Regions from separate parts of the Mesorhizobium sp. M8A.F.Ca.ET.207.01.1.1 genome, predicted to be linked through region 2. Evidence: riboswitches for the same ligand, from Rfam matches in the RefSeq annotation. Region 2 holds a riboswitch; the other holds the start of a gene.
The links. Region 2 has a riboswitch for cobalamin ahead of bluB (5,6-dimethylbenzimidazole synthase). Riboswitches for the same ligand answer to the same signal wherever they lie in the genome.
Positions count from the first base shown of each region.

Region 1: another riboswitch for cobalamin. It lies ahead of EN850_RS24025 (CbtB domain-containing protein); the one in region 2 lies ahead of bluB (5,6-dimethylbenzimidazole synthase).

Region 1 is NZ_SRUS01000008.1:247,335-251,144, reverse strand. Features, by position in the region: gene cobO (cob(I)yrinic acid a,c-diamide adenosyltransferase) at 1-10, opposite strand, end outside; gene cobU (bifunctional adenosylcobinamide kinase/adenosylcobinamide-phosphate guanylyltransferase) at 12-527, opposite strand; gene EN850_RS24030 (CbtA family protein) at 520-1,323, opposite strand; gene EN850_RS24025 (CbtB domain-containing protein) at 1,339-1,518, opposite strand; cobalamin riboswitch at 1,555-1,753, opposite strand; gene EN850_RS24020 (aromatic ring-hydroxylating dioxygenase subunit alpha) at 1,897-3,063, shown strand; gene EN850_RS24015 (MFS transporter) at 3,114-3,810, opposite strand, start outside.
Region 2 is NZ_SRUS01000005.1:96,575-100,384, reverse strand. Features, by position in the region: gene EN850_RS15965 (TetR/AcrR family transcriptional regulator) at 1-84, shown strand, start outside; gene EN850_RS15960 (hypothetical protein) at 172-1,155, shown strand; partial or broken gene bluB (5,6-dimethylbenzimidazole synthase) at 1,323-1,829, opposite strand; cobalamin riboswitch at 2,001-2,183, opposite strand; gene EN850_RS15950 (histone deacetylase family protein) at 2,362-3,288, shown strand; gene EN850_RS15945 (exodeoxyribonuclease VII small subunit) at 3,292-3,543, shown strand; gene EN850_RS15940 (DUF2277 domain-containing protein) at 3,636-3,810, shown strand, end outside.

The sequences.
Region 1 (3,810 bases), on a different contig from region 2:
CTTCGGTCATTTCATTTCACCTTGAGCGGTAGCCCCGCCACCATCAGGAGCACCGTATCGGCGACCGCGGCGACCCGCTGGTTGAGCCGACCGGCGTCGTCGCGAAAACGCCGCGCCAGCGCATTGTCGGGCACGATGCCTTGCCCGACCTCGTTCGACACCACGAACCACGGCCCGCGCGGCCGCGACAGAACGTCCGCCAGCCGTCGGCACGCGGCCTCGACGTCGTGATCCGCCAGCATGTGATTGGTCAGCCACAGCGTCAGGCAGTCGACAAGCACCGGCTGATCATCCGGCAACGCCTCCAGGGCTTCGGCAAGGTCGAGTGGCGCGTCGATGGTCGACCAGCCCTCGCCGCGCCGCGAGCGGTGCAGCGCGATGCGTTCATGCATCTCGTCGTCATAGGCTTGCGCCGTGGCGATATAGGCCCATGGCGAGGGCAACGCCGCCACCAGGGTTTCTGCGTGCGCGCTCTTGCCGGAGCGCGCACCACCGATGATGAAGGTCAGCTTGCCCAGATCAGGCAAAGCTGTCGCGCAGGCTGGTCGCCGTGCCGGTGAAGCGCCCGCGAACCACGCCAACGACCGCGCCGAGCACCAGCCAGAACACCAGATTTGTCACCGTCACCGCCACCACGAACTGATGGTGCAGGCCTTCCGGGATCGGTGTCTCGAAGCTGTCGGGCTGCGGCGCGCCGACAATGTGCGGCGCGACGATCAGCAAGACCGCGAGGATGGTCAACGGCAGCGATCTGCGAAACACGATCAGGCCAAGGCCGATTGCGGTTGCCGCCACCGTTGCCGACCACCAGATCTGGCGCGGCAGGAGATCGGCCGCCGGCATTGCAGGCAACTCCGGCTGCAGGCCGAGGCCAGGCGCCAGTGTGAACACTGCAAAGCCGGCCAGACCCCAGAAAACGCCCTGGCGCCAGTTGCCGACGCCGCCTGCGAATTCCGAAACCGCGACCAGGACCAATGCGAAGCCGATGCCGGTGACGATATTGGCGAGCACGCTGAAGGCGAAACGCTCTAAGCCGTCGGCCGGCGCCCAGCCTTCATCCTCCGCTACCGGAGCAGCTGCTTCCGCTGCCGGCGCGGCGGAACTCATGGCATTGCCTGCCGGAGCGGCCGTGCTCACGGCGCCGGTATCGGTTGTGGCGGGTGCCGCGCCATGGTCGTGGTGATGGCCGCCGCCGGCCTGTTCGTAGACTTCCGCTTTCAGGATCAGTGGAACGGTCGCATAGGCCTGCATGCAGGCGAGAACGACACCGGCCACGAGCCCCGCGATCGCCGCGACGAACACGACGTTGCGAAAAAGGTTCATGATGTCAGATCCCAGTTAGTGGCAGGGAAAGGCCATCGAGTGGCGATAGTCGTGGGCGGCGTTGTGGACCGCATCGATGTGTGAGAAGCCGACAAAACCAACGACGAAGATGCCGAGCAGCGCCGCGAGCGCGAGCTGCATGAAGCGCGACTGCGAGGAGACGGAGGCGCCGAGGGAGACGGTAGCAGTGGTCATTTCCAGTCCTTTCGCCCTCCACCCGAGGGCATAGAAGTCAGTCTTTTCGCCGCCGGCAGGTCTCCTGGCTCGCGGATAAGCGCCCTTCCCCACCTTCCCGAAGAAAAATCTTCAGTGGCATATGGAGAGGACTACCGCACACAGTTGCGGGGGCAGCCACGGCATTGGGCGAAACCTCGCCCGCACCGCATTCCCTCTTGGCTCCCAAAAAGGAACCGACGACGTTGGTGACTATAGGGAAATTCGCCGCGCGCGGCAAACCAAATTCCGACAGCCGCCAGCGCAGGAGCGTCGTATCGGCAAAGCCGCTCCCATCCCGTCCTGATTGACAAACTTCATGGCCGGGTGTCGGCTGGCAAGCCTCACAGGAAGCCAGCCATGCAGCCCAATGCCAGCGAGCGCGATCCTTATAACGGGCTGACCCGTACCGAGCCGACGCTGCCCTCATCGGCATATTGGGACCAGGAGAGCTATAAGCGTGATCTCGACGCCATCTGGTACAGAGACTGGCTGCTCGTCTGCCGCGAGGCCGATCTGGCGCAGCCGCTAGCCTTCCGCCGATTCCGCATCGGCACGCAGGACATCCTCGTGCTGCGCGACGACACAGGTGAGCTGCGCGCCTTCCACAACACCTGCCGCCATCGCGGCTCGCAGCTTTGCCAGGAGAGCGAGGGCCGCCTGAAAGCGCGGCTGATAACCTGCCCCTATCATGCCTGGTCCTACTCGCTGCGCGGCGACCTGGTGCGCGTGCCGTCGAAATCGCTGCCCGACAGCTTCGACAAGGCCGATCACCCGCTTTATCGCGTCGCGCTCTCGGTGTGGCGCGGCTTCGTCTTCGTCAATCTTGCTGAAGATGCCGCCGGCTCGGCGCAATCCTCCTTCGATCCCGCTTCCGGCAACCTCGGCAACTGGCCGCTCGAAACGCTGGTCTCAGGCCATATGCTGCGCAAGGTCATGAACTGCAACTGGAAGATCTTTTGGGAAAACTTCAACGAGTGCCTGCACTGTCCGGGCGTCCACAAGGATTTGTCGCGGCTGGTGCCGATCTATGGCCGCGGCCTGATGAGCCGGCATGACGATCCCGAATGGCTCCGCCACGCCGACAATGACGCGCCGGAATTTTCCGGCGGCTTGCGCGCAGGCGCCCAGACCTGGTCGCGCGACGGCCAGACGCACGGGCCGGTCTTCTCAGGGCTGAAGCCGGCGGAACGCAGCGCCGGCCAGACCTATGCCACCAGCCTGCCCTCGATGTTCATCGTCGGCCATGTCGACTATGTCAGGACCGTGCGCCTGGTGCCGCTCGGTCCCGAACAGACGGAGCTTGTCGCGGAGTGGCTGTTCGCGCCCGAGGCCCTCGCCGAGACCGATATCGACAACATCATCACCTTTGGCACACAGGTGCTGGAGGAGGACGCCGCCATCTGCGAGGTCAACCAGAAGGGCTTGCGCTCGATGCGCCACACAGCCGGCGTGCTGATGCCCGAGGAATATGATCTGCACCGCTTCCACAATTGGGTGCGCGAGCGCCATGCGGCGGTGACATGAGGGTATGTCGAGATTCAGGTCAGGCCGGCATCACCTGAATATCGACATACCTACAGGGACTTCGGCAGGTAGCGCCAGGTCATGAAGCCGCAAAACGCCGCCAGCAGGCTGAGGGTGACGAACACCGATCCCAGGCCGAAGAACGCCAGCACCACCGAATAGACCAGCGGCGGCGTCAGTTCGGAAAAATCGAGATAGGTGCGGTAGACCGCCGCCATCTGCGCCCGCTCATAGGAGCGTACCGAGCGCATGAAGGCGGTCGAACCCAGGGCGTCGAGCGCGATGGTGAAGAAGGCGCCGCACAACAGGAAGGCGCCGGTCAGCAACGGTGCTGTCGCTCCGATCGTGCCGGCGGCCAGCAGCGATGCCGACATGGCGAAATAGGCAAACGTCATGGTGCGCCGGCCGCCAAAGCGCTTTCCTGCCTTGCCCCAGAAGATAGCCATGAACAAAAGCGCGTTGCCGGCCGAGACCAGCAGGCCGCCGGCGATATCGCCCTGCCCGGTGATGACCATGAACAGCGGCCCATAGACGAAGAATGTCGTCCAGAAGCAGGAGCGGCCGAAGGCGATCAGCCAGGCGAGTCTGAGCCTCGGCTGCGCCACGAAGCGGCCGATATTGGCGAGCGGATTGGCCGGCCGCGTCTTACCCGGGCGGATCGACGGGTTGTCACCCAGCCGGTAGGTCCAGAACAGCGCCAGCAAGGCCAGGGCGAACACCGCCACCGCGCCATGCGCGGCATAGATG
Region 2 (3,810 bases):
GAAGCGACGTCGAGAAAGGTGGTGGCCGCGTTCAAGCAATTGCTCGAAGGCCTGCTCGACAAACCGGAAGCACGGCCAAACTGAGCCGCCGTGGCGCTTCCGCCACCGCCTCCAATTGACAATAGCCGGTTTGGGCGCATCCTCCACAGCCACCTCTGGGGGATTCGGGGCATGTGGGATTTCGATATCGGCAGGTCGGTGTCCATCATGATGCGGACCTGGCCTTTCATTGTCTTTCGCATGATCGTCTATTTCGGCATCACGCTGGCCTACATCATGGCCACCGGCACCGGTGCCTCGGTCGGCTACGGCGTCGGACATATCTCCACCGATCCCGACGGACCGTTGTCCTTTGCCCTCTGGGGCGGTGTGGTCGGATTCGGCGTCGTCTCGATCGCTGTCTATTGGCTGCGCGAATACATCCTCTACGTCGTCAAGGCAGGCCATATCGCCGTCATGGTGCATCTGATCGACGGACATGACGTTCCCGACGGCCAGAACCAGATCGCCTACGCGAAAGAGGTTGTGACCGAGCGCTTTGCCGAGGCGAACATCCTTTTCGTCGTCGACCAGTTGGTCAAGGGCGCCATCCGCGCCATCACCGGCCTGCTGGGCGGCATCGCGGCCTTCCTGCCCATTCCGGGCCTGAGCGGCCTGGTCTCGTTCCTCAACACGGTGATCCGCCTGTCGCTGACCTATGTCGACGAGATCATTCTCGGTTACAATATCCGCATCAATTCGTCCTCGCCCTTCGAGACGGCGCGGCAAGGCGTGGTGCTCTACGCCCAGAACGGCAAGACCATGGTCAAGAACGCCGTCTGGCTGGCGGTCATCATGTGGGGCGTGTCTTTCGTGATTTTCCTGCTGATGCTGGCTCCGGCAGCCGCCATTCTTTATGTCATGCCCGGGCAACTCGCCGGCTGGGCTTTCGTGCTCGCCATCGTCTTTGCCTGGGCTTTCAAGGCGGCCTTCATCGAGCCATTCGCCATTGCCTGCCTGATGCAGGTCTATTTCAGGACCGTCGAGGGCCAGGTGCCCGATGCCGCCTGGGACGCCAGGCTGGCCGAAGCCTCGTCGAAGTTCCGGGAACTCAAGGACAAGGCGCTCTCCACCTTCGGCGGCTCGCGCTGGGACATGGCCGGCGCGACGCGCTGATCGGCGGGGCTGGCGGGCGCACCTGCGACGGTGTCGAGGCGCGCCACCGCCGATTTGAGCGGTGCCTCACCCTGGCCGCAAAACGTCTCGCTCATGATCAGGTCGGGCAGCGGCAGGCGCCGGCCCCAGCCATGCGTTTCGAGGTCTGGTTTCGGCGCGAACTCCGAGACACGGCCGACGCAGAGATAGGCGATCGGCGTCACGTGATCGGGGATAGACAGCAGGCTGTTCAGCGCTTGCGCCTCGATGATGCTGACCCAGCCGACGCCAATGCCTTCAGCGCGCGCGGCCAGCCAGAAATTCTGCACCGCGCAGACCGTGCTGTAGAGATCCATTTCCGGGTTGTGCCAGCGCCCCAGCGGCGAGCCTTTCGAGCGCTCGCGGTCGCAGGTGATACAGATGTTGAATGCGCTTTCGCAAATGCCTTCGAGCTTGAGGTTGCGGTAGAGCGCCTGCCGGTCTGCCTCGATTGCCGGCAGTTCCTGCTCGCGCGCGGCAAGGAACAGGTCGCGCACCTTCGCCCGTCGCGCGGCATCGCGGATGACGATGAAATTCCAGGGTTGCATGAAGCCGACCGATGGCGCGTGGTGGGCGGCAAGCAGCAGCCGCGCCAGCACTGCATCGTCGATCGCCTCCGATGTAAAATGGCTGCGGACGTCGCGCCGCGTGAACATGGCGCGATAAACCGCGTCACGCGCTATCTGATCAAATCCATCGCCCATTGGAGCGGTCATGGCTTCCGGCATCGCTTGTCCCCTTGCGATTGCAGCAGTTCAAATTCTCAGAGCGAACTTTGCGCGTCCAAGAGGACCCACATCGCTCTGATGTCATCCGCCTGACCATGCGGATGACGATGCCTGCCAGGCCGGTCTTCTGGCTCGGGATCAACCCGCGTCCGGTGCCTTCCCGTCATCGACAGTGGCATTTACCGGCGCGGTCCCCCTTACAGCGTTGGGCACGCCACGGAATTTAACCGTGTTCCCGATTCTCCCGCCGGAGCATTTGCAGCCAAGTGAAATCACTTGGCGTCGCAGAATGCGGCTAAAACAAACAGACCGGCAGGCACCAGGCAGTGTCGGTCACCTTACGCCGAAGCCCCGGCGTCGCCAATCCCCGCAGCGACGCCAATGGACGCAGGCGTGATTTTCCCCAGCGATCAAGCCGCCATGCATGGCCATTACGGCGCCGGGGCACTAGATAGGGGAGATGGCTACCCGTCTCTACACGCACCCCATCTTTCTCGAACACGTCACCCCGCCGGGTCACCCCGAGCGGCCCGACCGCCTGCGCGCCATCGAGCGCGTGCTCGACGACGAAGCTTTTGCCGCGCTCGACCGCGTCGAGGCACCGCAAGGCGACGAGGCGACGATCCTCTATGCGCATCCCGCCGATTTCGTCGCGCGTGTCCGCGCCGCCATCCCCCACGAAGGCATTGCCCACATCGACGCCGACACCACCGCCAGCCCGAAGAGCTGGCAGGCCGCGATCACGGCGATCGGCGCCGCCAACGCCGCCGTCGACGACGTCTTTGCGGGCCGCGCCGACAATGTCTTCGTCGCCGCCCGTCCGCCCGGCCACCATGCCGAAAAGACCACCGCAATGGGCTTCTGCTTCTTCAACACGGCGGCGATCGCTGCCCGCTACGCGCAGAAGAGGCACGGCGCCGAGCGTGTCGCCGTCGTCGACTGGGACGTGCATCACGGCAACGGCACGCAGGATATTTTCTGGGACGATCCGTCGGTGCTCTATTGCTCGACGCACCAGATGCCGTTGTACCCAGGCACCGGGGCGAAGAACGAGACCGGTGCCGGCAACATCGTCAACGCGCCGCTGGCGCCACAGACCGGCAGCGAGGTGTTTCGCGATGCCTTCCTGTCGCGCGTGCTGCCATCGCTCGACAATTTCGCCCCCGACCTGATCATCATTTCGGCCGGCTTCGACGCGCACCACCGCGACCCGCTGGCCGAGATCAATCTGACCGAGGACGATTTCGACTGGGCGACCGGCCAGTTGATGCAGCGCGCCGCACGCCACGGCGGCAACCGGCTCGTCAGCCTACTCGAGGGTGGCTACGATCTGCAGGGATTGGCATTTTCGGTCGCCGCCCATGTCGGGCGACTGATGAAAGGATGAATGATGAGCGGTGAGATCAATGAAGACGTTAAGGCGATGAGCTTCGAACAGGCACTCGACGCGCTGGAGAAGATCGTCGATGATCTCGAGCGTGGCGACGTGCCGCTCGACCAGTCGATCCGGATCTACGAGCGTGGCGAGGCGCTGAAGGCGCATTGCGACCGGTTGCTGAAGGCAGCCGAAGACAAGGTCGAGAAGATCAGGCTGTCGCGCGATGGCAAGCCGGTTGGAACCGAGCCGCTCGACGCGGACTAAGGCTCCGAGCAGCCTTACCGATTTTTGGACACGATCATGATTGAGGATACAGTTCGTCCCGATTGAAACGGACCAGAGGAGGTTTGGAAACGATGTGCAGAAACATCAAGACCCTGTTCAATTTTGATCCGCCGGCAACCAATGACGAAGTCCGCGACGCGGCACTCCAGTTTGTCCGCAAGCTGAGCGGAACGACGCGGCCGTCGAAACAGAACCAGCATGCGTTCGATCATGCTGTCGAAGCCATCGCGGCATCCGCACGCGAAT